One region of the Aeribacillus sp. FSL M8-0235 genome, then DNA from elsewhere that is predicted to be linked to it. Evidence: riboswitches for the same ligand, from Rfam matches in the RefSeq annotation. Region 1 holds a riboswitch; each other region holds the start of a gene.

Region 1 (10,827 bases):
CTCCGCCGATGGTCACCTGTTTTCCCTCGATTTCAAATTGATAGCAGGCAGTCTTTTCACACGTATCTGTTGTCAAAATAGCCTCGGCAAAGCTTTTGGCTCCTGCTGATGAACGTTCATATTCAATATTGTTGATCCCCTCTTGGACTTTTTCCATGTTTAAATATTCGCCAATTACTCCTGTTGAAGCGACAGCCACAAGATGATCTGCAATTCCAAGCTTTTCAGCCGTCCATTTCCGCATTGCGTATGCATCGCTTAAACCTTTTTCGCCCGTACAGGCATTGGCGTTGCCGCTGTTGACAATCACCGCTTGAATTTTGTTTTCCTTTGCAATGCTCTCTTTTGTCACAAAAATTGGGGCAGCTTGCACAACGTTTTGTGTGTAAACAGCTGCAGCTGTTGCTGAAACGTCACTATAAATGATGCCGATGTCTTTTTTATGAGTGTAGCGGATGTGCGCTTCATAGCCGCCTGCATAAAAGCCTTTCGGTGTTGTAATTGAACCGTTGTCTATTTTTCTTATTTTGGTTGTCACTAGAAGTCCTCCTTGATGTTATGGATATACTGGCAAAAAGTTTAGTCCTTCATTTTCTTGGAATCCTGACATAATGTTGAAATTTTGCACTGCCTGCCCTGCAGCGCCTTTCATCAAATTGTCAATGACAGATACGACTGTCAACCGACTTGTTCTTTGATCAAATGCAAGACCGATATCACAATAATTCGAGCCGTACACTTCCTTTGTGCTTGGGAACGTTCCGTTTGTACGCACTCTCACAAATGGTGAATGTTTATAAAACGATTCATATAAATCTACTAATTTTGAAGTATTCCATTCTTCTAATAATTCAATATACATTGTCGCCATAATCCCTCTTGTCATCGGCACTAAGTGGGTGCTGAACGAAATGAAGCCGACTTTCTCGTCCCACTTATGAAGCTCCTGTTCAATTTCCGGTATGTGCTGATGCTGATGTACTTTATAAATTTTGAAATTATCTTGTATTTCAACAAAGCTTGTAGCAAGCGACGCGTTTCGACCTGCACCTGAAACACCCGATTTTGCATCAACAATGATCGAGTTCTCTTTGACGATTTTTCCCCGCACAAGCGGTGCTAGGCCAAGCAAGGTTGCAGTTGGATAGCACCCAGGATTCGCCAAAATTTTAGCGTTCTTAATATCCTCACGATACAGCTCTGTCAAGCCGTATACCGCTTCCTGCAAAAGCATTTCAGGCGCTGGTGCTTTTTTATACCATTTTTCATAATCATCACTGTTTTTTAACCTTAAATCGCCTGATAAGTCGATGATTTTCAATTGATCGTCAAGCAATTCCGGCGTCAGTGAAGCCGATATCCCCGACGGCGTCGCAAGAAAAACAACATCATTTTCTTCTTTTATTTGATCCGGCTCTAGCGGTTTTAGTTCATTTTCTTTTATATGGGATAAATGCGGATATTCGTCAATATAGCTCTTTTTTTCTGCTGAAGATGTATATAAATGAATGTTTTCGACATACCGATGATTGGCTAAAATTCGATAAAGTTCCACACCGCCATATCCTGTTGCCCCGATAATTCCTATATTCAACCTCAATCACCTTCAATTCATTCCGTTAAATTAGTTACCATTATAATACTGTATAAAAATAAAATCAATTGTATATTTATAATTTTTCTGTTCAAAAACAAGGATTCTTAATGTAGTAGAGAGCAGGGAATCCCTTGCAAATTATCCGGATATGCCATGCTGAAGAAAAAATGCAAATTATGTTTCGGGATAAAAGCTCCATTATGGTGAGAGATAAACAAAAGAAGCGATAAAGACGAAAATAAAAACATAATGACACTTGCAGCCAAATTGATAAAACATTTGCATAAAAAAAAGACTGGCCTTTTCCGCCAGTCTGCACAAGTTTTTATTGAATACCCAAGGCAATTTTTGCGTATCTGGACATGCGGTCCTTCGTCCAAGGTGGATTCCAAACGATGTTGACATCGACATCTTTGATTTCCGGAATTCCGTCAAGCGCAGCTTTTACTTGTTGAACAATTGTTCCAGCAAGGGGGCATCCCATTGCCGTCAATGTCATAGTTACTTTGAGGACTCCTTCATCGTTCAGTTCCAAATCATATATTAATCCTAAATTGACAATGTCAATGCCGAGTTCTGGGTCAATAACTTGTTCAAGAGCACCCATTATATTTTCCTTCAGCGCTTCATCCATTTCGATCCACTCCTCTTATATTCGTTAATTACATTATATCGAAGTTAATGTCACATTAAAAATTTTCTACCTCAAATGCCGTACAAACCATTCAACCGTTTCTAGCACCCCTTTTCGAGACACCTTATGCCCTGCATCCTTTTCCGCAATAAATGCCAAATGTTCCGGATTGTCAGCATACAACGGCTTTATCTCTTCATAAAATTGATAAGTAGGAGCGAATGGTACAACTTGATCCTTCATCCCGTGCCAAAACAAAAGGGGGCGGTTGCATAACGCTTCTTTATGTACGGATAAATCATACTCATACAACGCATCGAATTGCTGCTGAATTTCTTCTTCAGACAACGGAAAGGTATAGCCTGCTTTTTGATAGGAGTCCACAAGATATTTGAAAAATTCCTGATAATTTGGGCTGCCCATTAAACTGACAGCAGCTTTGATCCACGGATATTGAGTGAGCGCTCCAAGTGTAGCAACACCGCCCATGGAAGTTCCCGCTACCCCTATATTTTTCCCGTCAATCAATTCTTTTTCAAAAAAATAATTTTTTATTTTTTCGAGCTCTTTAACAGAACTGATAACAATATTCCAAAAATTTAAATTTAAGTCAGCCTCTGAAAGATTCTCATCCCTCTCTCCGTGAAATTTCGCATCAGGCAATACTACTCGTAAACCTTTTTCCGCCAAAAGATAGGCAATGTGCAAATTATGCTCTTTTGCGCTCGTAAATCCATGGATAAACACAACAAGCGGCAGCTCATCTTTTATAAAATCTTCTTTGCATACATGCAGTACAGGGATATTGTCCGCCATCGTATGCTCAACAATGACCTTCAATTAGGATGCTCCTTTCATTATTTTTTTGCTAAAATTAGTTTAACATGTGGACAAAAAAGATGGAAAAAAGATACACTAAATAAAAACAAAAAATGAGGAGAGATTATGGCCAAAAAACATTTAATCGCATTGGATTTAGACGGCACATTGCTGAAAGATGACAAAACGATTTCTCCTTTTACAAAAAATGTTTTGCAAAAAGCACAAGAAGAAGGGCATATCATATGCATTTCAACAGGAAGGCCGTTCCGCTCGAGCAAAATGTATTACGAAGAATTAAATTTAAAAACCCCGATTGTCAATTTTAACGGAGCCTTTGTCCATCATCCGCTGGATGAATCCTGGGGATTTCATCATACAACCCTTGATGTATCTGTTGTAAAAGAGATTGTAGAAATCGCCGAACAGCATCAAGTCCATAACATTTTAGCAGAAGTGCTTGATCATGTTTATTTTCATTACCATAATGAACAATGGTTGGATATTTTCAGTATAGGAAATCCGAAAATTGAAATCGGCAACTTAAAAGCTGTTTTAAATCGCGATGTCACAAGCATGTTAATCCATTCAGACGAAGAAAATGTCAAGCGGATTCGCCATTATTTAAATGAAGTTCATGCGGAAGTTGTAGACCACAGAAGCTGGGCTCACCCGTGGCATGTTATTGAAATTATCCGAGCAGGCATTAATAAAGCAGTCGGATTGCAAAAAATCGCCGAATTTTACAATATTCCTCGAGAGCAAATTATCGCTTTTGGCGACGAAGACAATGATTTGGAAATGATCGAATATGCGGGATTAGGCGTTGCAATGGGAAACGGAATTGAGCCGCTCAAAGAGATTGCTGATGAAATTACGCTGACAAATGAAGAAGACGGAGTTGCAAAATTTTTAAAGGAATTGCTGTCCCTTTAATCTTTGCAAAAGTCCAAAAGTTCGATTATCTTTTTACACCTCACAACAATTGACAAGGATTTAGATGTTTAAAAAGGGATACCCTATAATTGACGAACTCATTTCGTCAATGATCAAAAGGGGGATTCAAACTTGGGCAAACGGAATAAATCGAAACGATTCATTGAGCAAGGTGCTGTCAAAAAACATGATGAAAAGTTTCCATACCGTATGACGTTTGCCGAATCAGAAGCAAGAGTCAATAACGAAGCAAGCTTCGAAGGATAATGCCCTTCCGTTCATTTTCGAATCCTTTTAAGGGCTGTTTTTATAATGAACAGATCGAATTTGAACAGACCAATCTTTGTACAGCATCTGCATCGAGAAAAAATCGAGCAGGCATAACACCATCCAGAATGCCGATTGTACGGCACATTTTGAACAAGGAATAAATATGAAATGGACGAAACGAGCTCCTCTTGTTTCGTCCATTTTTTCTTTTTTTGTCCTTCTTTTTTAAATTTTCAGTTTGCAAATTGTATTGTTTTCTATTTGTGATCAAGATAGACTATATGTAAATGAAAAAAAGTAGGTGTGATTAATGAATATTCACATTATCGCTGATAGTGCTTGTGATCTGCCTGTCTCTTTTTTAAACGATCAAGGCGTTTCTTTCATCCCTCTTCGTGTCCACCTTGGCGAGAAGGACTATGAGGATCAATTGACAATCAAACCAAAAGAAGTTTACGACTATATGAGAGCTGGAAACGTTGCTAAAACATCACAAGCATCACCGGAAACAATCACCAATCAATTTGAAAAGCTGGTGAAAGACAATCAGCCGGCGCTGTATATTGCCTTTTCTTCCGAATTGTCCGGTACATATCAAACTGCCGTTATGGTTCAGCAGCAATTGCTTGAAAAATATCCGAATTGGAAACTGCAAATTATCGATTCGAAATGTGCTTCACTTGGGTATGGACTTGCTGTCCGCTACACCATTCAATTAGCAAAACAAGGACTTGATTTAGAACAAATGGCAAATGCAGTAAAAGAGTATTGCAGTCATATGGAGCACATTTTTACAGTTGATCGCCTGGAATATTTGGCTCGCGGCGGGAGAATCAGCAAAACATCTGCGTTTGTTGGCGGACTGCTAAATATCAAGCCGCTTTTGCATGTCGAAGAAGGAAAGCTGATCCCGCTGGAAAAAATCCGCGGGAAAAAGAAGCTTTACCGGAGAATTCTTGAGCTGATGGAAGAGCGTGGAGACGGATTGAGTGAACAGACAATCGCCATCAGCCATGGTGATGATGAAGAAGCAGCTCTCGAATTAAAACAATTAATTGAAGAAACGTTTCATCCAAAAGAAATTATCATCCATACGATCGGTGCTGTCATTGGTGCACACTCTGGCCCCGGCACCCTTGCTGTATTTTTTCTAAATAAACATATTCAAGAAGCTTCATGGAAATCATAAGTATATAACAGTATTGAAAGGAGCTTCCTGAATGTCCAAAACAAGCGATAATGATAAAAAAGCTGTAGACAACAATGCAAAACGACACGAAAAAAATCTATTGAAGGAAAAAAATCGAGAGCTTGGAAAACGGCAATACTCAAAGAAAACGGATCATTTATAATGCCCGCCTGTCGGGCTTTTTCTTTTTTTGAAATATCTCTAAAGGCGAGTCTTCCACCTCTTCTATCCGGACGTTCTGAAAGAAAAAGACGCTTTCTTATCTTACAGTATGCATCTTTTCTCTAGCTTTTGTTTTCATTTTTGTCTAATAAAACATGGGTGGGGCAATAACTTTCAATTTGATTAGACCATTCATTTCATTAAAAAACAGAGAAATCCAGAACGTTTCCATATTCGAAAGCGGAGGTCATTTTTTATATGTAAGAGGAAATGACAAACATATGGGAATCTATCCTTTATTAATGTAAGATATTGTAAAACAAGTATACAAGAGGTGACACAATGAAGAAACATGAAATTTCCGTGTATCTTACAAAAGAGATGGAGCCGGAATATGTCATTTCCCTTGTCCATGAAGCGATCAAATTTAACAGCTACATTTTATTCCAAACAAAAAAGCTCCAATTAAATGCGAAAAGCGTTTTAAGCATGCTCGGTTTTTCCGCCTTTTTAGAAGGTCATGTAGTCATCAGCGCTGAAGGAGAAGATTCGCTCGAAGCAGTAAAAAACTTACAAAACTTTCTTTCCCCTAAATGTTCCAAAGCAACATCTTTAGCATAATTTTATTTAAGCGCACTTAAACTTCTGCCAGCTATTATTTTCCTTACCGTTGCTTTAAGTAACGGTTTTTTCATTTAATTTGCGAGGAACCCCTAAAAGAGTTGTTCAACTGAACGACATTCACTATAATGAATGTAAATAACGTTATTGGAGGTAAAAAGTTGGCTAAGGAGAATTCATTTGACATCGTCTCAAAAGTGGATATTGCCGAAGTGAACAATTCCATTCAAATGGCGAAAAAAGAAATTGTAAACAGATATGATTTCAAAGGATCTAAAAGCGATATATCCCTAGAAAAAGATGAGCTTGTGCTAATCTCTGACGATGAATATAAACTGAATCAACTAAAAGATGTATTAGTAAGCAAAATGATTAAACGCGGTGTCGCTACCAAAAACATTCAGTACGGAAAAATCGAAAAGGCTTCAGGAGGCACTGTCAGACAAAGAGCTAAACTTGTTAACGGAATTGACAAAGAACACGGGAAAAAGATCAATGCGCTGATCAAAAATACCGGGCTGAAAGTAAAAAGCCAAATTCAAGACGATCAAATCCGGGTAAGCGGCAAAAGCAAGGACGATTTACAAAAAGTGATTGCAGCTGTGAAAAGCGCCGATTTGCCGATCGACGTACAGTTTATTAATTTTCGCTAGCTTCGTCCTGTTAAAAATTGAAACTTTATATTGATTATTTTGATAAAATTCGTTAAATTAGGATTAATCCGTTGTTTTAAAATTTCATACGGTAAAGCGTTCTTATCAAGAGAAGCGGAGGGACTGGCCCGATGAACCTTCAGCAACCGGATTACCCAAAAACTTTGGGTACCAAGGTGCTAAATCCAGCGATGCGTAAATTTGCGCTCGGAAGATAAGAAGAAGGGGAAAATGTTCAAGAAAAAGTCTTCTTCTTAGAAGGCTTTTCTTTTTTATATAGGTGTTCGCCTCCTTGCAGGCGCCTATTTCATTTGATTGGAGGACTTTTTATGGGGCTTTTACAAGATTTACAGAATCATATATTAATTGCCGACGGAGCAATGGGGACTCTACTATACTCATTCGGAATAGACAGATGCTTTGATGAGCTAAACGTTTCAAAACCGGAAGAAATAGAACGGATTCATTCAGCCTATTTAGACGCAGGCGCAACTGTTATTCAAACAAATACATACGGCGCCAATCGCATAAAGCTTGCCAGATATGGGCTGGAAGATGATATAAAGATCATCAACCAAAAAGGGGTTGAACTTGCAAAGAGGGCGTTACAAAAAGCGGAAAACAAAGGGTATGTCATCGGAACAATCGGCGGCATCCGTTCGTTTCAAAAAAGCGCCTTCACGCTATCTGACATTGCCGAAAATTTTCGTGAGCAGCTTCATGTCCTTTTATCCGAAAACGTAGATGGCATTATTTTAGAAACCTATTACGACTTGGAAGAACTGAAAACCGTTTTGCAAATAGCTAGAAAAGAAACGGATTTGCCCATTATCACAAATGTTTCTTTGCACGAACAAGGCGTCTTTCAAAATGGAACAAGATTGGCAGACGGTTTGAAAATGCTTGAAGAACTTGGTGCAGATATTGTCGGCCTCAATTGCCGTTTAGGCCCTTATCATATGCTGCAATCTCTGGAAGAAGTGCCGCTGTTTGAACATGCCTTTTTATCCGCTTTTCCAAACGGCAGCCTGCCAAGGTATGAAAACGGAAGATTAGTTTATGAATCAGATGAACACTATTTTTATGAAGCGGCTCTTCAATTCCGAAAACAAGGTGTCCGGCTTCTCGGCGGATGCTGCGGAACCGCGCCGAAACATATTCGGGCAATGGCTGAAGCTGTATCAAACCTCCCTCCTGTCACAGAGAAAGAAGTAAAAGAACGAAATGTTCCAATTCATGTTTTACCTATGAAAGAAAGTCAAGAAACTCCTCTCCCAGATATTGCAAAAAACAGACGCTCAGTGATTGTAGAATTGGACCCGCCGAAAACGCTCGGCTTGGAAAAATTTTTAACAGGAGCAAAAGCGTTGAAAAAAGCGGGGATTGATGCAATTACGCTTGCGGATAATTCCCTTGCTACACCAAGAATCAGCAATGTTGCTTGCGCAAAAATTGTGAAAAGCCGTTTCCAGCTTCGCCCGCTCGTTCATTTAACATGTCGTGACAGAAATTTAATCGGCATTCAATCCCATTTAATGGGGCTGCATACGCTTGGCCTGCACGATATTTTAGCGGTCACCGGCGACCCGTCCAAAATCGGTGATTTTCCGGGTGCAACCTCTGTCTATGATTTATCATCGTTTGATTTAATCAGTTTAATTAAGCAATTTAATGAAGGTTTGTCATACTCTGGAAAATCACTTGGTCAAAAAACAAACTTTACTGTAGCCGCCGCCTTCAACCCGAACGTAAGACATCTTGATCGCGCAGTTCAGAGACTTGAGAAAAAAATCAGCTGCGGAGCCGATTATTTTATTACGCAGCCGCTCTATTCGGAGAAGCTGATCGAAGAAGTATATGAAGCAACAAAACATCTGAATGTTCCGATATATCTCGGGATTATGCCGTTAATAAGCAGCCGCAACGCTGAATTTATTCATAACGAAGTGCCAGGCATTAAATTGTCCGATTCGATTCGCGAACAGATGCAAAAAGCAGGCAATGATAAAGAAAAGGGAAAACGAGAAGGACTTGCCATTGCAAAATCGCTTATTGACGCAGCATTTGACCTGTTTAACGGCATTTACTTAATCACTCCGTTTTTGCATTATGAAATGACAGTCGAGCTGACGGAATACATTCATGAAAAAGAAAAGGCAAAACGAGAAAGGAAGATTTCCCATGTATAACATAAAGGAACAGCTGGAGAAAAAAATTCTAATACTAGACGGAGCCATGGGAACAATGATTCAAGCTGCAGAATTATCTGCGAAAGATTTTGGCGGTGAAGAATATGAAGGATGCAACGAATATTTAAACATCACTTCCCCTGAAACGATTGTCCGTATTCATGAAGCGTACCTTGAAGCAGGTGCTGATATTATCGAGACAAATACGTTTGGCGGTACAAGCATCGTCCTCGAGGAATATAACTTGGGGCACCTTGCTTTTGAAATAAATAAAAAAGCAGCGGAGATTGCAAAGCGCGCTGCAGAAAAATATTCAACACCGGATTGGCCTCGTTTTGTGGCAGGATCAATGGGGCCAACGACTAAAACGCTCTCCGTTACAGGCGGCGTCACATTCCAACAATTGGTAGAAGCTTATCAAGTTCAAGCGGAAGGACTGTTAGAGGGGGGCGTTGATGTACTTCTGCTTGAGACAAGCCAAGATATGCTCAATGTGAAAGCAGGTTACTTAGGAATTCAACAAGCTTTTCAAAAGCTCAAGAAAGAAGTGCCGATCATTCTGTCCGGAACGATAGAACCGATGGGAACAACTCTTGCCGGTCAAGATATTGAAGCGTTTTACATTTCAGCTGAACATATGAATCCAATTGCCGTCGGCTTAAACTGTGCGACAGGTCCTGAATTCATGACCGATCACATCCGTACATTGTCTGAAATCGCCAATACCGCTGTCAGCTGTTATCCGAATGCCGGACTGCCTGATGAAGAAGGACGCTACCATGAATCACCGGAATCTTTAGCCAAAAAAATCAGAGGGTTTGCAGAAAGAGGCTGGCTTAATATGGTCGGCGGCTGCTGCGGAACAACTCCCGAACATATTCGCGCAATAAGGGAGGCAATGGAAGGCTTAAAACCGCGAAAAATCGTCAAAAAGCAAAATCAACATACGGTATCAGGCATTGAGCCCCTTCGCTATGATGAATCAATGCGCCCGCTGTTTGTCGGTGAACGCACAAACGTCATCGGTTCGCGTAAATTCAAGCGTCTCATTGCGGAAGGAAAATTTGAAGAAGCAGCGGAAATCGCCCGAGCTCAAGTGAAAAACGGCGCCCACGTCATCGATGTCTGTCTCGCCGATCCGGACCGAAACGAGCTTGAAGATATGGAAAACTTCATCCGCGAGGTTGTAAAAAAAGTAAAAGCGCCGCTTGTCATTGACTCAACCGACGCCAATGTCATCAGAAAAGCGCTCGAATACTCACAAGGGAAAGCGATCATCAACTCGATCAATTTAGAGGACGGCTTAGAACGGTTTGAAGAAGTTCTCCCGCTTGTGAAACAATTCGGTGCAGCTGTTGTCGTCGGAACAATCGATGAAGACGGAATGGCTCTGACTGCGGAGCGAAAGCTGGAGATTGCCAAGCGGTCTTATGACATTTTAGTCAATCAACACGGTATAAGCCCAAGCGACATTATTTTTGACCCGCTCGTCTTCCCTGTCGGCACAGGTGATGAGCAATATATCGGATCTGCCCAAGAAACGATCGAAGGGATCCGTTTAATTAAAGAACATCTTCCCGGCTGTTTAACTATTCTCGGGATCAGCAATGTTTCCTTCGGGCTTCCGCCGGTCGGCAGAGAAATATTAAACGCCGTTTTTTTATACCATTGCACACAGGCAGGGCTCGATTATGCGATCGTCAATACGGAAAAATTAGAGCGGTACGCTTCGATCCCTGAAGAAGAGCGGAAGCTGG
Region 2 (10,827 bases), 2.1 Mb from region 1:
AAATCGCCACTTCTTTTTCTGGATCTATATCGACTCCGTATTGTTTCTTATAATATTCACTAGCCGCATGTTTTAGCTCGATCAGACCTGAAAATGGTGAATATCTATGTGTTTTCGGGTCTTCTGCTGCGGTTTGCAGCGCTTTGACGATATGCGGGGGAGTCGGCTGGTCAGGATTTCCTTGTCCTAAATTAATAATATCTCTTCCTTCGGCTACAGCGTTATTCACTTTTTTCACAAGGGCAGAGAAAAATTGTGTTGGAAGCTTTTTTAAACGTTCTGAAATCTCCACTCTAATCCACCTTTTTTTATAAAAATAGTTGAAATTATCATAAAAATTCTATAGTCTTTATATAAAAATGTCTAGGGGCTGAAAATCATGAAAGTTGCTTGTATACAAATGAATATCATTTTAGGCGAACCGGACCAAAACTATGAAATCGCTCAAAAAAATATAATAGAAGCAGCAAGCCATCAAGCGGATACAATTGTTTTGCCTGAAATGTGGAATACAGGATACGCCCTTGATCAGCTTGATGAGCTTGCAGACAAAAATGGAGAAAAAACAATTGAGCTGCTGACATCCCTTGCTAAAACATATCATATCAATATTGTCGGCGGTTCAGTTGCAACGAAAAAAAACGGACAATTTTTTAATACCATGTACGTTGTCGACCGATTCGGAAATATCACCGCTGAATACGACAAAGCCCATCTGTTTAAATTGATGGATGAGCATAAATTTATGAGTGCCGGCCAAAAAGTAAATATATTTGAGCTGGACGGCATCACTTGCGGCGGTGTTATTTGTTATGATTTGCGTTTTCCGGAATGGATTCGCACCCATGCATTAAAAGGTGCAAACATTATGTTCATTCCTGCCGAATGGCCGAAAAAGCGAATTGACCATTGGCAATTGCTTCTCAAAGCACGGGCAGTTGAAAATCAAATGTTTGTTGTAGCAGTAAACCGGGTCGGAGCGGATCAAAATAATGAATTTAATGGACACTCAATGGTCATTGCCCCTTGGGGCGAGCTTCTTGTTCATGATCAAACAGATGAAGGAATTTTTTACGCCCAACTGGATCTTCAAGAAATTGACCGTGTAAGAAAAACCATTCCTATTTTTCAAGACAGACGTCCGGAATTATATTTCGAATCAGTAGCATTGCATTAAGTTAATTTTAATTTGTCAAGCCCAATTTTATGTTAAATTTCATCTTTTTGGATATAAAAAAACTCCTTATAATTAGGATTGGCAGTCCTATCCAAATCCTAAGAATAAGGAGAAACCATTATGGATAAGAATACCACAGAATCCACAATAAATGAACTATTTAAAGAGATCGATCCAATAACTTTTTCAAAACTAATTAATGTGATTGACGTTGACAAATACATTAAAAAATTAACAGCGTATAAGTTTTTACAACTTTGTATCATCGCTCAGATAAATGAATTGGAAAGCTTAACAAAATTGGCCAAACATTTGAAAGACAAGGAAGAGTTGCAGACATATCTGGAATTTGATGCAATTAGTACTTCGCAACTTTCTCGCAAATTAGGCCAATTATCCCCTCAACTGTTTGAAAAAGTATTTAAATATCTGGTCTTAAAGATCCAAGGGCAAATGAAAAATGCCCCGATCATCCGAAACATTGGTCGTCTTCTGGTCATTGATTCTACCACGATGAGCATGAGTTTGAGCCAATATCCATGGGCAACTTTTCGTAAGACAAAGGCTGGTGTTCGACTCCATTTAAAGGTTGTTGTAACGAAGGATATCACTGTTCCGGATCAAGGGATTATCTTACCCGCGAAACATGCCGATCGCACACAGATGGACGAACTCATTGAAATCGATCCAAATGCGATTTACTTGTTTGATCGAGGGTATGTCGATTACAAACAGTTCGACCGCTTATGCCGAGAAGGGGTGCGATTCATTACCCGGCTTAAAAAGAACGCAGAGATTGAAGTTTTATCGGAACGGATTCCCAATCCAGAACGTTTGATTTATAGGGATCAGATTGTCATTTTAGGAAATGACCGTAATCATACCAAAATGACTCATCCTCTCCGATTGATCGAAACGGTCGACAGCGAAGGGAATCCCGTGATCATCATAACCAATTGCTTTGATCTTTCTGCGGAAGAGATTGCAGATTTATACCGATATCGCTGGAAGATAGAGACCTTCTTTAAATGGATGAAACAGCACCTTAAGATAAAAAGATTTTATGGAAAAAGTCAAAATGCCGTTTACAATCAAATTTGGATCGCCCTAATCACCTATTGCTTACAGGCCATGCTCCAATTAAAAGTGAATCACGATGGTCCTTTATTAGAGATCAAGCGAACTTTACAGAATCTGCTTTTTAAAGGTTTTGACTGTTTTGTTCGCTCCCTTTTTAAAAAGCCAATTCGAACGTCCAACGGTCGGAAAAAATACGATTGGGAAAAAGATTTTGAAACCATCGTGTACCAATTTGAAGAAGGGGAGGTGGAACACCTAGACGATTTAGTTTATGATCCAATGTTTCTGTAATATATTGCCAAATTGTGGAAGTGGACTGCCGATTAAGACGTCATTGTCCTTTTAAGCTTGCTTAGAAAGATTGTATGTCTGAATATTCAGTTACATGAAATAACTGGAATTTTTATTGAGCTTGACAAACATTAAATTTTTTTATGCAACGCTACTGATTTCGAATAAAATTTTACACCCCTTAAAAGAATGTGAAAGCATTCCCTTTTAAGGGGTTTTTGTATGAAAAGGCAATTAAACGCTTTTCATGTGTTTTAAACTTTTTGTAAAGGGTGGATAGGCAATCCCTTTTTCTGTAATAATTGCCGTAATGAGTTCATGATCGGTCACGTCGAATGCCGGATTATATGTTTGCACATTTTCCGGCGCCATCGGTTTTTCATACCATTTTGTCGTGATCTCCTCTGCTTTTCTCACTTCGATCGGTATATGTTCCCCTGTCGGACAATCTAAATCGATTGTTGAAAGCGGAGCACAAACATAAAACGGGATTCCATAATATTTTGCTAAGATTGCCACTCCGGAAGTTCCAATTTTATTGGCAGTATCTCCGTTTGCGGCAACTCGATCACACCCGACTAAAACCGCTTGTACTTTTCCCTCCTTCATCACAATGGATGCCATGTTGTCACAAATTAACGTTACATCCACACCAGCTTCCTGCAATTCCCATGCAGTTAGACGTGCACCTTGAAGAAGCGGTCTTGTTTCATCTGCAAAAACTTTGAAATGGTAGCCTCTTTCTTGGCCTAAGTAGATGGGAGCTAACGCAGTCCCATACCTCGCCGTCGCAATTGTTCCTGCATTGCAATGGGTCAGAAGACCCCAGCCGGGTTTTAATAATGACAGGGCATGCTCCCCGATCGAATAACAGACTTGCTCATCCTCATTACGGATATGTTCTGCTTCTTCCTTCAGTGCGTTTTTAATTTCCTCGATGCTTTTGTCTTTTTCTACTTTGAGTCTATCCTCCATGCGATCTAAAGCCCAAAATAAATTCACTGCAGTCGGCCGCGATGAAGCCAAATACTGTTTGATTTTTTGAAAATCATCCAAAAGCTGTTCATAAGTCGACGCTTTTGATTGCTTCGTGCCTAAATAAACACCGAATGCAGCAGCAATTCCGATCGCAGGTGCTCCTCTAACCTTCAGATGGTAAATGGCCTCCCATATTTCTTCTGGAGTAGAAAGATGCAGAAATACTTTCTCATTCGGCAATAGCGTTTGGTCGAGTATGATCACCGTATTGTTTTCATCATCCAGTTGTACGGATTGAATGGCTTTTACTGCTGTCATAAAACTTTTCCCCTTCAATAAATTTGCGGACACTTTGTAATAAAACATTCACAAAGTCGTCGCCTGTACGAATGTTTGCACGTTCAAGAATAAAGGTTTTACCAGCTGTTAAACAAATTTTTTCAGCCAAAGCTCGGGATTCTTTATTTTCAATTGACGTGATGTCTTTTACATGGGCGATCCCAATAATTCTTCTGCATAATTCAAGTCCGGCAGCGGCTGAGGCATCCTCAAGGATGGAATTTATATACCATTCTTTAAAACCAGGTGCACTTGCAGTTCTTTCTTTTATATTCTCATCCCAAGCATGTAAAAATTTTTTTGTAAACAGCTCTATTACGTCTGAGATTGTTTGTTGAATATATTGCAAGTAGTCTTCCTTTGTTTCTTGATCTTCAATTGTAAAGCTTGCATTTACATAGGCGAAAATAAGGTTTGCAATCACATTCCCAATATCGAACCCAGCAGGTCCATAAAAAGCAAACTCAGGATCGATTATTTTTGTTGAATCTTCCTTTATAAAAATGGAACCGGTATGAAGGTCGCCGTGGAGGAGGGACTGTGCTTTTGTCATAAAATCAAACTTCAGTTTAGCTGTTTCCAATGCAAGCTTTGAATCATTCCAAATTTCTTCACGGATGAATTCTCTCGTTTCTGGAAATACATCATTTTGCTCACAATCGTAAAAAGGTTCTGTATACACGAGATCTTCTGTTATTTCACATAATTCTGGGTTTGTAAATTTTTGCACCAATGCTTTCTTCTCTTTATGATCGATAACGGCATCTGAAGTAAGCAATAAGGTGTTGACAAGAAACGTTGTAATATGGTCGGCAAACAAAGGAAATTTTTTATGTTTTAAAAGAGCTGTCCTCATAATTTCATGGTCAGATAGATCATCCATCACACAACAATTCATAATCGGATCATACGAATAAACCTTAGGTACAAATCCAGGCGCTAATTCCCCTTGCAGCTTCAATGCTTCGCTTTCAATCCGATTGCGATCTGGCGAAACTTTAAAGGCGTCTGAAATACGCGCAACCGGACCAGCTTGTTTAATAATGACAGACTGGTCGCTATTTTGATCAACGACACGAAATACATAATTTAAGTTGCCATCGCCAATCTCTCGACATTCCAATTCTGCGTTTTGTTCAAAAATATCGAGTTTTTTCTGTACATATTCGATGACATCTTGCTCAGTCATCGTAAAATATGTTGTAAAATCCTTCAAAAAAATTCCCTCCTCTATCTTTGTTTGTCATAAAGTGAAAAAAGAGTCTTTCATAATATCCATTCACAATATGGGGACGACATTATTACAAGACCACTTCGTCACCTGCTTGTAAAAGCCGATTTCGGCAAATGCTCCAAATGGATTCGGATTTCTAGATCCAAAGCAGCCGCCGCATCCATTAAATAGAGGGGGCTGTCTAATAAGTCGATTTTCCGGCTTATAGACGCCCCTTTAATGTTTTAGAAACGTTGATATATCAATGCTTATGATGTTTCGTTTTCAGTGGATTTTGTCTTTCTAAGACAGCCCCTTCCTAAAAATATAAATCTGCATCATTTATTCTTGATTTTCCCCATCCCGCCATAATACTTGATAAATTATCTGTGTTTACTTGGTTTTCAAGTGAAACTATATCCTCTTGTAACATAAGACAAGCCTATTTTTGTGTTGCTCTTTTAGCTGCAAGCTTCTTCGCAAAAATGTGTAAACCTATTAAAACCGGGCCAGCAGCCGCTGTGGTATTTTCATAGTTTCTTTGCATTCAGGAACATTGTTCACTGAGCTGGATGAATTGTGTATCCGAAGAGCAGCAAGTTATATGAAAAAGATGATGTTAAGCTTGCAACTGTGAATGTTTAAAGCCGCTTTTTCATAAATTTTTTGTAAACTTAATTTACTTCTTCTTTTTCGTAAACTGGCACCCAGCCTTCTTCTGTCACAAAGATGCGGATCGCAACAACTTTTCGGTCATCAGCTAATGTGAAATAGTGGCGTCTGCCCTCTGGAACAGAAATAAGGTCTCCCGGATTAAGATGCACTTCAAAAAATTTCCCGTCCTGTCCTTGAATAACAAAAATTCCATGGCCGCTTACAATAAAGCGCACTTCATCATCTGTATGATGATGTTCACGCTGAAAATTTTTCAGCAGCTCTTCAAGGTTTGGCGTATGATCTGCTAAAGAAATGACATCCCAAGCTTTGTAGCCGCGTCTTGCTGAAATATCTTTAATTTCATTTTCAAAAGATTGTAAAATCGTTTGTTTTTCCTCATCATTTAAAAGATATTTCTCTTTTAAATGCTCTGGTAATTTGGCAATATCCCATTGCTCGTAAATAACACCTTGTTGATTTAAAAATGAAATCACTTCCTCTTGATTGCTGATAACTTCGTTTGTTCCTTGAATTTTAATCGTTGTCATGTAAAATACCTCCTTAAAATGTTTAATTATTTAAAGCTCCTGTACTCGCAAGGAGACCGGCTTTTGCTTGAATAAGAGCAAGCTGATACTGAAATAAAAATTCACAAGCTTCTAAAATTTTCTTCGCTTCAAAGCCATCTTTTCCCCATACAGTAATTCCGTGGTTGCGAATAAGAACTGCCCCTTTATCCTCCTTCACGAAATCGCCCAAAGTGCTTGCTAATGTAGGAATATGGGCATAATTATAAATAATCGGAATCTGTAATTCTGCATCTTCCTCCCAGCGGTCAAACGCTTTTATCAGTTCTTGTCCTTGAAATACAATTTTCCCAGCGTCACCATAAAGTTCGGAGATGACATTATTTGCAACCGTATGTACATGCAGGCTGCAGCCGGCTTTGCTTCTTTTATATATTTCGCAATGCAATAGCGTTTCTGCCGAAGGCTTCAGCTGTGTTGCGCCTACAGGATTTCCTTCTCCATCTACAAGCAAAAAATCTTCCTTCGTTTTTTTTCGTTTATCTTTGCCGCTTGCGGTCACAAGAAACTGAAGCGGGGAATCTTGAACTTTTATGGCTAAATTGCCGCTTGTCCCCATAAACCAATCCCTCGCAGCAAGCTCCTCTTTAATCTCCGCAAGCTCATGAACACGAGTTAAAACGACACTCATTTTGCGCCACCTTTTTCTTCTATGAAATTTGTTTTGTTTATTGTCTTCTCTAAAATGTCAATACAGTCGTAAAATGTTTCGAAAGATTGATAAGGAATAGAAAATTCTTGACATTTTTTTGATAAATAATCACGTGCAATAACTGTATCTGCAATCTTCGCGGCTTCTAAATCTGTGACGGAATCCCCGATGATGATGGAATGAGTGTCAGCATTTGCAATTTGCCGAATAATTGTCGGTTTGCAGCACCCACAATTTTGGTTGGGACACTTTTCATCACACGTATAAGGCCAATGAATGGTGATCGTTTCTCCGCTAAAATCCGCTTTATTGCAAAACAGTGCGGTAATAGAATCAAAAGGCTGCAACAGCGGTTTAATAAAAAAATCGATTCCGCCGCTGACAATGTATAAAGGAATGTTCATGTTTTTCGCATAATGAACAAAGTCGTGAAATCCTTCCCTTATTTCTGCAGTTTCTAAAATATAGTGAATGATGTCACCCTTTAAAGAAGATGGAAGAAGTGCAAACATCTTGCCGACTCCTTCCTGAATACTAATCGACTGGGAAAGGACGCCATCCTTCAATTGCTCCCACTCTTTTGGAGCGAAACGCTTCATGATGCTAACGATGTTATCTTTTTTTGTCACCGTTCCATCAAAATCACAAAATATTACTGGCTTCAATTGGACGGTGCCTCCTTCCATCCCCAGAGACGAATTGCTTCTTGTAATTCTATGTCTTCAGCTGCTTCATTAAGGGGAACACCCCGGGAAACAGCGTCAACTGCCTGACGGAAAGCTTTTCCTCCGCCTTTAGCACCTTGCGGGTGACCGTGAACACCGCCTCCTGCATTAATGACACAATCTTTTCCAAAATCATGAATTAAAATGGGAACAAGACCCGGGTGAATGCCAGCAGATGGAACAGGAAAAACTGGTTTTAAAACTGATTCCTTCACCAATTCTTCTTTCACGTTTAAAACTTTGTCACGCTCCAATGCAACGCTGCCATATGGTGAAGGGAACAACGAAAAATCTGCTCCAGCAATTCTTATCAATTTTCCAAGCAATAAGGAATGAGAGAGCCCATATTTTTCGGATGAAGTAAACGATCCGCTAAACGCCGGATGAGCCATAATCGGGAGGGCGATTTCATCATCTTCCCTTAATGCTTGCAGCACATCGAGGCCATATGTAAAAACATTAAATAGCAAAATATCGGCACCTAATTCTTTTGCTTTTCTTGCCTTATCTTTCAATTCAAATGTTTTTCCCGTCAAATTGACCGCATACAAAGTTCGGTGCCCTTTTTCTTGATACACGTTATCAAGAACTTTTTTGCCTTCCTTTATTCTTGTTTCAAATGATGTGAGCGAATTTTCAAAAAGTATTTCGTCATCCTTTACTAAGTCGACGCCCCCGAGAGCCTGCTCCCGCAATTGGGCAAGAAGGTAATCCATATCACGTCCAATTACACCTTTAAAGATGCTCATCACTAACGGTCTGTCGTAAACGCCAAGTTTTTCTCGTAACCCCTGAATTCCAAATCGAGGACCTGGAAAATACCGAAAGATCTCATCGTCAAACTGCAAATCTAGTAATTTTATTTCTCCATCTAGTGATAATTTTCCAAAAGTTGTCGTTAAGATAGCAGGAATGTCTTTAGAAAAGTTTTCTCCCGGAAAGCGAATGTGAAGCTGTGCAATCGTTTTGCCGGAGGATGGATCCTCGCCTGTTTCTTTTATCTCAACCACTTGTCCTTTATGCTTTTTTAACTGCTCTTGCACTAAAAGAGGAAGGTCAGTCCACGAACCTACCGTTAATCCAAGAGCAATGCCTTCTGCTTTTTTTTCTAAATCTTCTCGTTTCGCAATGATTTGGTATACTGCTGTTACGTGACCCATTTTTTCAATCCTCTTCATTCAGATTTTTTTATATAAATAAAACCTCTTCAATAAGAAGAGGTTTTTTGTCAAAACAACTTCTTATCTTTCAACATCTCTGTTGGGAGAATTAGCACCGTGCTCATCATATGAGTCGGTTGCCGGGCTTCATTGGGCTCATCCCTCCACCTGCTCTTGATAAGAGTTTTATTATTAACTTTATAATTCTTATTCGGTTACTTGGATTATGCCACTATCCTTCCCCTCTGTCAACACTTTTTTACATCATATTCGATTCAAATTCGCTTACATTTTTCTGATGGCATGCTACAATTATTTAATGGTGCAGTTTACAATTTGAGGTATTTACCGGAACTTGAGGTTGAGCCAAAACAGGAAAGCCTAAAAAAAGAGGACGAAAAAAGAAGGTACAACATCTTTTTAACGTCTTCCGATCGCATCATGCTAGATTACTAGACTTAGAAAAACTGGTTGAATTACGCAATTATAACGTTACTGGTTATCGTGAGACAATTTGTTTCTTGTACCGTTATTGGTTATGTTGCTTTTTGAATGATCCAGAAGAAGCCTTAAAACAAACGCTAACGTTTAATTTACAGTTTAATGAGCCTTTAAGAAGATCCACCAGAAGCGCTGAAAAGGCCTATTATGCACGGAATAACGAAGAAGCAAACCGAATAGCCAGAGAAAAAGGGTATCCTGGCGCTGGATATAATATCAGCAATAAAAAATTAATTGAATGGTTAGATATAACAGAGGACGAACAACGCCATTTAAGCACGATTATAGATGCGAATGAAAAGCGGAGAAGGAAACAAAAACGCCGGGAAATGGGCGTAAAAAGCCGTGAGGAGTATTTAAAAGAACAGCGCAATAAAACGGATAAGAACTTAGAAAAACTTAGACAAGCAATTGAGTTGAATCCTGATTTCTCGAATTACAAATTAGCTAAATTGCTAGGAATAAGTGAATCGTATGTAAGGAAAGGATGTTATATGTTATTTACTGGAACGGATGATTTAATTAAAAACGAGGATCGATCAATTAAAGAACATGATGTTTTATATTCTAGAATTAAACCTTTATCTTCACAAAAAATGGAAGGGTTAGTGGTGTACTTTCAACCCCATTGATGAAATTAAACCGTTTCTCAACTGAACAATTAATAGAAGTTTCATATAAAGTTAGGGAAATCCACGGTATGGTACACAAATGGATACCAGAGACAGTTATTGATGATACATTTATTAAGCAATATGTTGAATCATTTACTGTTGCCTTTGAACAGGAAATCACTGTACTTCCAAGGACATTTTTACGTGAATTTATATTCGTATTAGACGCTGCAAAAGAGGGGAACGATGTCCATTCTCTTCCATCTTGCCCTTATTGGAATGGGGGCGATACTTTTTTCTGATAATGGAATAAATGCCTGCAGCCTTCATCAAATGCTGAACCCGTTTCAGTCTGACTTTGAGCCATTCTTTTTCAAGCATATGGTGGATCTTCGGTTCTCCGTATCTCTGCTTGCTTTCCGTATGGATTTTTCGTATTCTGTCTGTCAGCTCCCGGTTTTCCGTTTTGTTTTTGATTCTGTTTTTTGTTTGGATTGATAGTAGGTACTTCTCGGCACGCCAAGGACCGTACACATGGTTTTAAGGTCATAATGGTGTCTGGCTCTTATCTCGTCAATCATGGATATAACAGTGGTTTGAATCTACTTCTTTGCGAATATGACCATAGCTTTTTTAAAAATTTCGTTTTCCTCTTTCAGCCGATGCAATTCTTTTTGCAGGTTCAGAAATTCTTTCGGGGTAAAAGAGCCCCCGTCATCCACCTTAACCGGTTTTTGTTTTCTGATCCATTTGTAGAATGTCGTTTCAGACAGGCCATATTCGATCAAGATCTGTTTTACTAGTGTTCCAGTTTGATAAAGCTCAACCACCATTTCCTTAAATTCAGCATGAT
Region 3 (10,760 bases), 100 kb from region 1:
AGCGGCTTTAGCCCCATGGAATATAGAGCTAAAGCCGCTTAGGTATATTTTTATTATTTCTACAGTCTACTTGACAGGGGACAGTTCAAAGCTGTAGCCGAAAGTAAGTAATTTTTTTATATGATTGGACCGCCAAGTTCTTCAATTTCCTTCGGAACGTTCGAGAATTTTTTGAAGTTCTCTTTGAATGCTTTTGCTAATTCATACGCTTTTTGTTCATAAGCGTTTTTATCACTCCATGTTTTAATAGGCTGTAAAACTTCATCAGGCACTCCTGGAACATGAGCAGGAATCGCCAGCCCGAAAATAGGGTCTTTTACAGTTTCCACCTCATCGAGTTCGCCTTCCAATGCTGCCTGAACCATGGCTCTTGTATAAGCAAGTTTAATTCGTTTTCCTACTCCGTATTCTCCACCGGTCCACCCTGTATTGACTAAAAATACTTTCACATCATGTTCTTCGATTTTTCTTCCGAGCATTTCAGAGTATCTTGTAGCTGGAAGCGGAAGAAATGGTGCGCCAAAGCATGTGGAGAACGTTGTTTTAGGGGAAGTAATACCCCTTTCCGTTCCAGCAAGCTTGCTCGTATAACCGCTTAAGAAATGATACATAGCCTGTTCTTTCGTTAATTTGCTTATTGGCGGTAGAACACCGAACGCATCAGCTGTTAAAAAAATAATTGTGTTAGGGTGACCCGCAATGCTCGGTTTAGCAATATTGTCAATCGCTTCAATTGGATAAGCCGCACGGGTGTTTTCTGTTAATAAGGAGTTGTCATAATCAGGAATTCGTGTCGATTCATCAACCACAACGTTTTCCAAAACGGAACCGAATCGAATCGCGTTATAAATTTGAGGTTCTTTTTCTTCAGACAAACCGATGCATTTTGCATAACAGCCGCCTTCAATATTAAAAATACCAGATGAAGACCAGCCGTGTTCATCATCACCAATTAATCGGCGTTTTGGATCGGCGGAAAGTGTTGTTTTGCCTGTTCCCGATAAACCGAAAAAGAGCGCGACATCGCCTTCTTGACCGACATTGGCGGAGCAGTGCATTGAAAATATATCTCTTTCTGGAAGCAGGAAGTTCATGACGGAAAAGATAGACTTTTTCATCTCGCCTGCATATTCAGTTCCGCCGATCAGGATTATTCTCTTTTCAAAAGAAATAATGATAAATGCTTCTGAGTTCGTTCCATCCACAGCTGGATCTGCTTTAAAGGAAGGAGCGGAAACAATCGTAAACGGATTTTTATGCTCCTTTAAATCGTCTTGGCTTTTCGGACGGATAAACAGTTGGCGAGCAAATAAATTTTGCCACGCCAATTCATTGACCACTTGAATTGGAAGACGATATTTTTTGTCAGCTCCGGCAAATCCGTTAAAAACATAAATTTCATCTCTATTTTTTAAATATTGTATGACTTTTAAGTACAGTTTTTCAAAAACTTCTGATGAAATTGGCTTGTTGACGGGTCCCCAATCAATTAAATGCTTGACAGAATCTTCTTCAACGATGAATTTATCTTCTGGTGACCGGCCGGTATATTTGCCTGTTGTAACCGAAACTGCACCTGTATTTGTTAAAAAACCTTCTTTCCTAGCTAAAACTTTTTCTACAAGTCGTGCGACTGGTAAATTATGATATGCATTTGGTCCGCTGATCAACGAAGCTAATTCATTTGATACATCTACAATATTCATATACATACCATCCTTTTTTTGCATATTTGAAATGGTTTTATAGAAATAGTATAACACATTCGAAAAAATAATCCATCCTATTTATCGATTTTTGAAAATAATGTTTTTACTATATATTTTGCCTTCATTTTTGGGCATCATACGAATCATGATTGATCAGCTGATCCTGAAATAATGGATATCAGATGATTTGGAAAATTACAGAGAAGCTTTATTTATTGTTGACAAGTACTTTTTTGCTCCTGTATGATATACATTTGAACGGATACTCTTATCCCGAGTTGGCGGAGGGACAGGCCCTATGAAGCCCAGCAACCGGCTCGTTGAAAGAAGACAGTAGAATATGGCTTTCAAAATCCCGGTATTCTATGGACATACAACATGATGCGAAAGAATTCCATATTCATAGACGAGCAATGGTGCTAACCTGATGCAAGGTTATATCCTTGAACGATAAGAGTGAAAGGCAATGATGTTTATAACAACCTTTCCTCTGGCAGGGAAGGTTTTTTCTATGTATAAGAGAAATCTCGTTTAGCCAAGTTTTTCTTATCGTACGCAATTTTGATATGTTTACAACAGTGGTGAGGGAATGAGTTCCGTGTCAATGTCAAGGAGTGTAGCACTCCATAAACATCATTTTAAGTTTGAGGAGGAAGCAGTAAATGACAAAAAAGCGCCGTCTGTTTACATCTGAATCCGTAACGGAAGGGCATCCGGACAAAATTTGCGACCAAATTTCAGATGCGATTTTAGATGCCATTTTAGAAAAAGATCCGAACGCACGTGTAGCTTGCGAAACATCTGTCACCACCGGACTTGTATTAGTCAGTGGAGAAATTACGACAAGCACGTATGTGGATATACCAAAAATTGTGCGAGAAACGGTCAAAGAGATCGGCTATACGAGAGCTAAATACGGTTTTGATGCTGAAACTTGTGCTGTTTTAACATCAATTGATGAGCAATCACCCGATATTGCTGCAGGGGTGGATAAAGCTTTAGAAGCGCGAGAAGGACAAATGACTGATGAAGAAATTGAAGCGATTGGCGCTGGAGATCAAGGGTTAATGTTCGGTTTTGCATGCAATGAAACGAAGGAATTAATGCCTCTCCCGATTTCCATTGCCCATAAGCTTTCACGCCGGCTTACAGAAGTTAGAAAAAGCGAAGAAATTCCTTATTTGCGTCCGGACGGAAAGACGCAAGTTACGGTAGAATATGATGAAAATGAACAGCCGGTTAGAATTGACACAATTGTCATATCGACTCAACACCATCCGGAGGCAACTTTAGAACAAATTAAGCAGGATATTAAAGAAAAAGTAATTGATCCGGTTGTTCCAAAAGAACTGATCGATGAAGAAACAAAATATTTCATCAACCCTACCGGACGTTTCGTTATTGGCGGACCACAAGGAGATGCAGGATTAACGGGACGAAAAATCATTGTCGATACTTACGGAGGCTATGCGCGCCATGGCGGAGGAGCTTTCTCAGGAAAAGATCCGACGAAGGTAGACCGATCTGCAGCTTATGCGGCTCGTTATGTAGCGAAAAATATTGTCGCAGCCGGACTTGCAGACAAATGCGAGGTTCAGCTGGCCTATGCAATTGGTGTAGCGAAACCTGTCTCTATTTCTGTTGATACGTTCGGTACTGGCAAAGTAAGCGAAGATGTTTTAGTTGAATTAATTCGCAATAACTTTGATTTGCGCCCAGCTGGCATTATAAAAATGCTTGACTTGCGCCGCCCGATTTACAAACAGACAGCTGCTTACGGTCATTTCGGACGCAACGATCTAGATTTGCCATGGGAACGCACAGATAAAGCGGAAGCTTTGCGCGAACAGGCTCATCAATATTTGTAAAATAAAAAAGGTGTCCAATGCGATGCATGCATTAGACACCTTTTTGCTTTTATGGTCCGAATGCGACAAAACAGATGGTGCCTGCTGAAGCTCCTAGAACTATTCCCGCCAGCACATCTGAAGGGTAGTGTAGGCCAAGAAAAATTCTTGATAGTGCCACACTGAATGCGAGAGGAAGCAAAATCCATGTTAAGGCTGGAAAAAAGAGCAAAAATGGTGTTGCCACTGAAAATACAGCTGTCGTATGTCCAGAAGGAAATGAATGGTCAGTTAACGGATTTTCTAACACTTTTGTTTCAAATAATGTAAGATAAGGCCGTCTGCGTGGATAAATTCTTTTCACAATGAAAACCGGAATATGACTGAAAAAAAGAGCAGCTGAACTTGCCAAGGCAACAGTTTTTACAGGTTCATTAAAAAATAACATCAGCATTAAACATGTTGCAATTGAAAAAACAGCCCCTCCTAAATGAGTAATATACCGAAAATAAACATTCAGTCCTTTTCGTTCAAAATGCGAATTAATCAGTTTGAACAACTTGCACTCAAATTGGTAAAGCTGATTCAGCAGTCTGCCCATGTTAAAGTTCCTCTTTTCAAAAAGCAAAAATTCTTAAAAAAATTTTCTCTCATATTTATGTAAACTTCAACAAATCTAATAAAAATTTTACAAAATTTTAAAAATACATGAAGCTGCCCGGTAAAGAATGACATTTGAAAGAGAAAGTTTTAAAATGTTTTTATAAGCAATTTATATGTTGTTCATACGAGCAATATTTTTATAATATTGAGCTTTTTCGATATACTCGCGACGGATGCGTTCCATATCTTGAAGATCTTCTTCTGTTAATTCTCTAATCACTTTGGCGGGTCTTCCGAATGCTAAAGTTTTCTCAGGTATCTTTTTGCCTGGCGGGACAAGACTGCCTGCACCGATAAAAGCGCCTTTTCCGATTTCTGCTCCATCCAGAATAATCGAACCCATTCCAATTAGAGCTCCTTTCCGCACAATCGCACTATGGAGCAGAACTTGATGGCCGACGGTTACATCATCTTCAATAATTAACGGTTTATTTGGGCTCTGGTGCAGACAGCATTGGTCTTGAATATTGACCCGATTTCCAATAATAGTTGGGGCGACGTCACCGCGGATAACCGTCTGAAACCAAATGCTTGATTCATCTCCTATTTGAACATCGCCGGTGATTGTGACAAAATCAGCTATATAAGCCGAATCGCTAATTATAGGTTTTTTGTCTTTATATGGATAAATAACCATGGGAACCATCCTTTTCTTTTTTTCATATTATAACAAATTTTCCGTCATGTTCGGAAAGGAGTTAATTTATGTGGAAATGGGTAAGTTCTAGTCCTAAAGCTGCGATTGTCATCATTCATGGAGCTTTAGAACATCATGGACGTTACAAATGGCTGATAAAAAAGTGGCAAACAAACGGGTACCATGTTGTCATGGGGGATTTGCCAGGACAAGGAAATTCATCCTCCAGACGGGGACATGTCCAATCGTTTGATGAATATATTGATGAAGTTGACCGTTGGATCAGGGAGGCTCAATCTTTCCAATTGCCGCTTTTTTTGCTGGGGCATAGCATGGGCGGTTTAATAGCCATACGTACGCTGCAGAGAAATAAAATTCCGTTAAACGGGGTCATTTTATCTTCGCCATGTTTAGGAATTTTGCAAAAACCGAGTAAAGCGCTCGATCTTTTGGCAAAAGGATTAAATATTTTCGCGCCTAGGGTACGCTTTGATTCCGGTTTGACAGTTGAGATGGCAACGAGAAATAAGGAAATTCAAGACATAAACAGAAACGACTCCCTTTACGTAAGAAAAGTTTCTGTGCGCTGGTACAGAGAGCTTCTTCATGCCATTGAACTAGCATTTCAGCAGCTTCCGCAGTTTCCAGATGTCCCTCTTTTCGTCATGCAGGGAGGAGAAGACAAAATTGTTGATAAATCAGCAGTTCAAAAATGGTATAGTCAGTTGAATCTCACGGAAAAGAGCTATAAAGAATGGGAAGGACTATATCACGAAATTTTTAATGAACCGGAAAGAGAACTTGTTTTTCAAGATGCGTTGAGATTTACAGAAAGCCATTTAACATAAACACTGGAATTTTACAATGAAGAGGTGAGTTGATCTTTGAGTATACCTGAACACCCTATCAGCCTTATGTCAAGAGTTTATAGGGAAATTCTTCCGACCGTCCATTATTACTTAGATGGGTGGAAAAAAAAGGCTGAGGAAATACCGAATCCTGAATTGAGAAAGCAGGCGCTTGCAAGCATAAATACGAAAGCATTTCATTGCGAAGGAGGAAGCATTTTAGCGCTTTTGTCGAACTCTCATATAGAGGAATGCATAGAGTTTATCGTTGCTTATCAAACGATTAGCGATTACTTGGATAATTTATGCGACAGAAGCACTTCTTTTGATCCGGAAGATTTCCGCATGCTGCACCAATCAATGAAGGATGCACTGTCGATTCATGCAGAATTAAAAAATTACTACCAATTTCGTGAGGACCAAGATGACGGCGGATATTTAAAAGAGCTTGTCATGACATGCCAAAGAATGCTGAGCCAATTGGAGAACTATCCGGTTATAGCTGGCTATTTGATGGAGCTTTGCGAATATTATTGTGAACTGCAAGTACATAAGCATGTAATAGAAGAGGAAAGAGTGCCAAGGCTAGTACAGTGGTTCGAACAATATAAATCTTCCCTCCCGGATATGCGGTGGTATGAATTTTCTGCCTGCGCTGGATCGACATTGGGCATTTTTTGTTTAGTCGCCTATGCATTTCAGCCCAGCTTTAACGAAGCGATTGCCAAAAAAATTAAAGACGGTTACTTTCCATATGTGCAAGGGCTTCACATTTTATTGGATTACTTTATTGATCAAGAGGAGGATCAATTGGAGGGCGATTTAAATTTTTGCAGTTTTTATGAAAGCACATCAGAAATGATGGAACGATTAGCTCATTTTGTACATGAAGCGGACAAAAATTTAAAAGGTATTCCGAACGAAAATTTTCATAAATTAATTAACCGCGGATTGCTCGGCATTTATTTATCTGATGACAAAGTATTAGTACATAAAGATTTAGGAAAGCTGGCTAAAAAATTAATAAAAAAAGGAGGAACAACCTCCGTTTTCTTTTATGTGAATGCTAGGGCATATCGAACGTTCCGAAAATGGAATTTGATTAAATCTTCTTGATGGATAAAGCTAGCCGGGATATTATTCCCGGCTATTTTGCTTGTGCGCCCGGCATGGGTGTAATCTATAGGGTGAAAGTCCCGAGCTGCGAAGGCAGAAGTAGCAGTTAGCTTAACGCAAGGGTGTCCGTGGTGACGCGGAATCTGAAGGAAGCGAGCGGCAAACTTCCGGTCTGAGGAACACGAACTTCATATGAGGCTAGGTATCACTGGGTGAGTTTGCAAGACAAAACAAAGCCCTTTCTGCCGAAGGTGATACAGAGTAAATGAAGCAGATGGATGGAAGGAAAGATTACACTCTTACCCGGGGAGGTCTGGCTGGCACGCCAAGTAACCTTGGTAACCTATCTAGTGATAGATAGCTGAACAGTCAGAAGTCAGCAGAGGTCATAGTATTAGTTGGTCTAGAACAACTAAGAAGGACCGAACAATTAAGAGAGAATAGCCCTTGGCATTCAGTGAGTCATGATGAACACAGAAAACGTAGTACCTCACTTGAGGGAGGAAGCGGTGAATCCCGTGGGAGATCTCTTGGAGGGTGGAGTGACCACTGGCATAAAGAGAACAGCTATTCACGGAAGTTATAAAGACTTGCGTCAATTATCTTAATTGAACCGCCGTATACGGAACCGTACGTACGGTGGTGTGAGAGGACGGGAGTTAATCGCTCCCTCCTACTCGATTTTCGATTGCTACAATAAACGGAGGGGAATTTTTTTGGTTTAAAAAACGATATTCAAGTACATGAGCAGTATGTTGATCGATTTGTTCGGCAAATTTAAGAAGCTCATCTCTCTCACGTTTTCCTTCCGGATGGCCGTGATAAACGACCAGCACGATCATTCCACCGGGTCTTAATATGGATAAAAGCTGCTTTACTGCTTCAATAGTTGATTCTGGTTTTGTCACAATGTTTTTTTGGCCACCGGGCAAATAACCGAGATTAAACATCGCACCGGCGATATGATTGTGATGTTTTTTCGGAATCGTATTGAAAATGTCATCATGGCTGGAATGAAACAAAGTAACACGGTCGATTAAACCGGATTCCTTCAATCGTTTTTTTGTCTCTTCAAGCGCTTGTTTTTGAATATCATATCCAAACACATGACCTTGTTCGCCAACGAGTTGAGCTAAAAAGACGGTATCATGTCCGTTCCCGACTGTTGCATCAATAACGATATCGCCGTTTTGGACAGCGGAAGCCATCAATTTTTTTGCAAATGGAAGAATGCGAATGAGGTTCATTTTGACATCACTCGATCTTTTGTATAATACTTCCCTTGGTAGCTGTTTCGTTTTTCGAGTTCGGCATCAATGGCATTCAGCACTTCCCATTTGTTAACGCTCCACATCGGCCCTATCATTAAATCGATCGGACCGTCGCCTGTAATGCGATGAACGATCATTTCGGGAGGCAGTACCTCTAGCTGATCGCAAACTAATTGTACATATTCATCAAAGGATAAAAAGCGCACCATCCCTTTTTCATATTGCTTAACCATCGGTGTACCTTTTAACAAATGGAGCAGATGAATTTTAATTCCTTGAACATCCAGCTTAGCAACTTCTTTTGCAGTTTCCATCATCATATCGTACGTTTCAAGCGGAAGACCGTTTATGATGTGTGTGCAAACTCGGATTCCGTGCTTTCTGAGCTTGTTAACTCCTTCCACATAACATTCATAATCGTGCGCACGGTTAATTAAATCAGCGGTCCGCTGGTGAACGGTTTGCAATCCTAATTCAACCCAAAGATATGTCCTCTCATTTAATTCCGCCAAATAATCAACAACATCGTCAGGCAAACAGTCAGGCCTTGTAGCAATGGACAAACCGACAACTCCTTCGAGACCTAATACCGTTTCATATTTCTCACGAAGAACTTCCACGGGTGCATGAGTGTTTGTAAATGCCTGAAAGTAAGCAATATACTTTCCGTTTTTCCATTTCTCATGCATTTTGCTTCTAATGTCGTGAAATTGCGTAACAAGATCATCAGCTCTGTTTCCGGCAAAATCGCCCGACCCTGCGGCACTGCAAAACGTACACCCGCCATGTGCTACCGTACCGTCGCGGTTTGGACAGTCAAATCCTCCGTCTAAAGCAACTTTAAACACTTTATCTCCAAATGTATTTCGTAAATGGTAATTCCATGTATGATACCGTTTGTTGTCATTCGTATACGGAAATGGATTGTGGTTCGCCAATTCCTACTCCTCCTGTTTCGATATACTATCAAGACATTTTACCATGATTGCCAAACCAATCTCAAATAAGAATTTACCAGCTTTTTTCATGATGGAGCTTGCAGAAATAGCGAAAAATACAGTTGATGAAGAAATTCTTCATCAAGGAGGGGATTTGTTTGGCTACTAGACAATCCGTGGAAGAGTGCATTCAACATTGCCAGCAAGCATTGGAATATGCAAATGAGCAATATATTGAAGGACTGAAACAGGAGCATTACAATGATGAAGAATATACAAATGCACAGCAAAAGCTTCAAGATGCGCTTGCAGAAGTGGAAAAACTCAGTTTAAGCGCAAATGACCAGCAGCGGGAGCAGCTTCACCGCATGCGCCTTCAACTGCAGCATCTTCAAAATGAGATGATTTTGCTCGATCATTAAAATTCCAGGGCAAAGCCTGATTGTAGGCTTGCCCTTTAATTGCAGTTATTATTTTTCATTTATTCTTTAGCCGATTTGATCTTATATATAAATTTGCATAAGGAAAGAATGGTTTTTGGAATAAAAACGAAAATATAGAATAAAAATATCTTTCAACAGATTGCGCTATTACCGATATAAAAGCTCGGCTCAATGCGAATGAACGATTACATTTTAAAACAAAATCGGGATCAGTTTGTTGAAATCAGCCAAACTTCTAGCAAAAGCTGCTATACGACTATGTACATCATAATTTCCCTAAGATCAAGAGCCCCCGAACGAGTGAAATCATTCAGCGTTTTTTATATGCGGAATCAGAAAATGTTGATTGCATCTTTTCTGTATTATGTGTACTATATAATGTAGTACACATAATACAAAAGAGTCCTTTTTGTAAGAAAGAAGGGTATTTGATGTTTGAAATTGACCCGAGAAGTGCCACTCCGATATATGAGCAGATCATAAAAAAAATGAAAGAACTATGTATCAAAGGTGTGTTAAAGCCTGGCGATAAACTGCCCTCTGTAAGAGAGATGTCTTCCATGATTATCGCTAATCCTAACACGGTTTCAAAGGCTTATAAAGAGCTGGAAAGAGAAGGCTTGATTGAAACGCTGAGAGGACGGGGGACATTTGTATCGAAAATGGTGCAGAAAAAGCTGGATGAAGAGAAAATTGAAATAATTAAAGAGGAGCTGCGGCAAATTATGATCGATGCATTTTATGCAGGAATCAGCTTTGAACAAATATACCAATGGATGAAAGACATGAATAACGAATTTGCCAATGCTTTTCATAAATAAAGTTTAGCAAAGAAAAAGTATTTGAATCTCTGCAGCGAGTTTCAGCTTGTTTGGCTAAAACGGTTCAGAAAAGATAAAGGAAAAACTTTGTTCGGAGGGCATATCTTATTCTTCTCGGTGTTATTCATGCAGCTTTGGCTGCCCATTAGCTAGCTAAAAAATCCCCGGAAAAACGGCATAAATTCAATTAAACCAATGCGTATCGGTAAGATTCTTGTATGAACCATGCGAGTAAACGGGCAGAATTATTTTTTGTTGGACATTAAAAAATCCCAATCCATATATTTGTCATTTTAGCTATTGCAACCAACAAAAAAACGAAAATTTCCAGTGAAATGTAAATGTAATAAAATAATAAAGGATTCTTAATTTTTTTCTCCTAAAATTATAAAAGGAAATATACATTTAAAGTGAAACTATTTTGATTTTAGTTCGTTCTAATTGTTGAGCTGCTTTAAGTTGAGGTG

Evidence for each region. Region 1 has a riboswitch for S-adenosylmethionine ahead of NSQ71_RS05390 (bifunctional homocysteine S-methyltransferase/methylenetetrahydrofolate reductase). Riboswitches for the same ligand answer to the same signal wherever they lie in the genome.
Region 2: another riboswitch for S-adenosylmethionine. It lies ahead of NSQ71_RS15795 (2,3-diketo-5-methylthiopentyl-1-phosphate enolase); the one in region 1 lies ahead of NSQ71_RS05390 (bifunctional homocysteine S-methyltransferase/methylenetetrahydrofolate reductase).
Region 3: another riboswitch for S-adenosylmethionine. It lies ahead of metK (methionine adenosyltransferase); the one in region 1 lies ahead of NSQ71_RS05390 (bifunctional homocysteine S-methyltransferase/methylenetetrahydrofolate reductase).

The regions. Positions count from the first base shown of each region.
Region 1 is NZ_JBBOBW010000001.1:1,082,681-1,093,507, reverse strand. Features, by position in the region: gene argJ (bifunctional ornithine acetyltransferase/N-acetylglutamate synthase) at 1-538, opposite strand, end outside; gene argC (N-acetyl-gamma-glutamyl-phosphate reductase) at 557-1,594, opposite strand; gene NSQ71_RS05430 (metal-sulfur cluster assembly factor) at 1,923-2,231, opposite strand; gene NSQ71_RS05425 (alpha/beta fold hydrolase) at 2,298-3,047, opposite strand; gene NSQ71_RS05420 (Cof-type HAD-IIB family hydrolase) at 3,177-3,986, shown strand; gene NSQ71_RS05415 (competence protein) at 4,119-4,253, shown strand; gene NSQ71_RS05410 (DegV family protein) at 4,567-5,445, shown strand; gene NSQ71_RS05405 (DUF3941 domain-containing protein) at 5,477-5,608, shown strand; gene NSQ71_RS05400 (HPr family phosphocarrier protein) at 5,950-6,228, shown strand; gene NSQ71_RS05395 (YajQ family cyclic di-GMP-binding protein) at 6,390-6,881, shown strand; SAM riboswitch class I at 6,981-7,102, shown strand; gene NSQ71_RS05390 (bifunctional homocysteine S-methyltransferase/methylenetetrahydrofolate reductase) at 7,211-9,070, shown strand; gene metH (methionine synthase) at 9,063-10,827, shown strand, end outside.
Region 2 is NZ_JBBOBW010000001.1:3,217,936-3,228,762, forward strand. Features, by position in the region: gene NSQ71_RS15755 (pyridoxal phosphate-dependent aminotransferase) at 1-292, opposite strand, end outside; gene NSQ71_RS15760 (carbon-nitrogen family hydrolase) at 380-1,177, shown strand; gene NSQ71_RS15765 (IS4 family transposase) at 1,298-2,548, shown strand; gene mtnA (S-methyl-5-thioribose-1-phosphate isomerase) at 2,783-3,844, opposite strand; gene mtnK (S-methyl-5-thioribose kinase) at 3,804-5,081, opposite strand; gene NSQ71_RS15780 (1,2-dihydroxy-3-keto-5-methylthiopentene dioxygenase) at 5,753-6,283, opposite strand; gene NSQ71_RS15785 (methylthioribulose 1-phosphate dehydratase) at 6,306-6,953, opposite strand; gene NSQ71_RS15790 (2-hydroxy-3-keto-5-methylthiopentenyl-1-phosphate phosphatase) at 6,950-7,639, opposite strand; gene NSQ71_RS15795 (2,3-diketo-5-methylthiopentyl-1-phosphate enolase) at 7,636-8,859, opposite strand; SAM riboswitch class I at 8,938-9,043, opposite strand; gene NSQ71_RS15800 (hypothetical protein) at 9,408-9,992, shown strand; gene NSQ71_RS15805 (BREX system ATP-binding domain-containing protein) at 9,992-10,276, shown strand; gene NSQ71_RS18605 (IS3 family transposase) at 10,185-10,508, opposite strand; gene NSQ71_RS15810 (transposase) at 10,577-10,827, opposite strand, start outside.
Region 3 is NZ_JBBOBW010000001.1:981,031-991,790, forward strand. Features, by position in the region: gene NSQ71_RS04940 (IS3 family transposase) at 1-42, shown strand, start outside; gene pckA (phosphoenolpyruvate carboxykinase (ATP)) at 117-1,706, opposite strand; SAM riboswitch class I at 1,975-2,166, shown strand; gene metK (methionine adenosyltransferase) at 2,372-3,577, shown strand; gene NSQ71_RS04955 (phosphatase PAP2 family protein) at 3,627-4,157, opposite strand; gene NSQ71_RS04960 (gamma carbonic anhydrase) at 4,329-4,856, opposite strand; gene NSQ71_RS04965 (alpha/beta hydrolase) at 4,925-5,704, shown strand; gene NSQ71_RS04970 (tetraprenyl-beta-curcumene synthase family protein) at 5,741-6,820, shown strand; gene NSQ71_RS04975 (class I SAM-dependent methyltransferase) at 7,480-8,067, opposite strand; gene NSQ71_RS04980 (TIGR01212 family radical SAM protein) at 8,064-9,029, opposite strand; gene NSQ71_RS04985 (YtzC family protein) at 9,188-9,451, shown strand; gene NSQ71_RS04990 (GntR family transcriptional regulator) at 9,904-10,293, shown strand.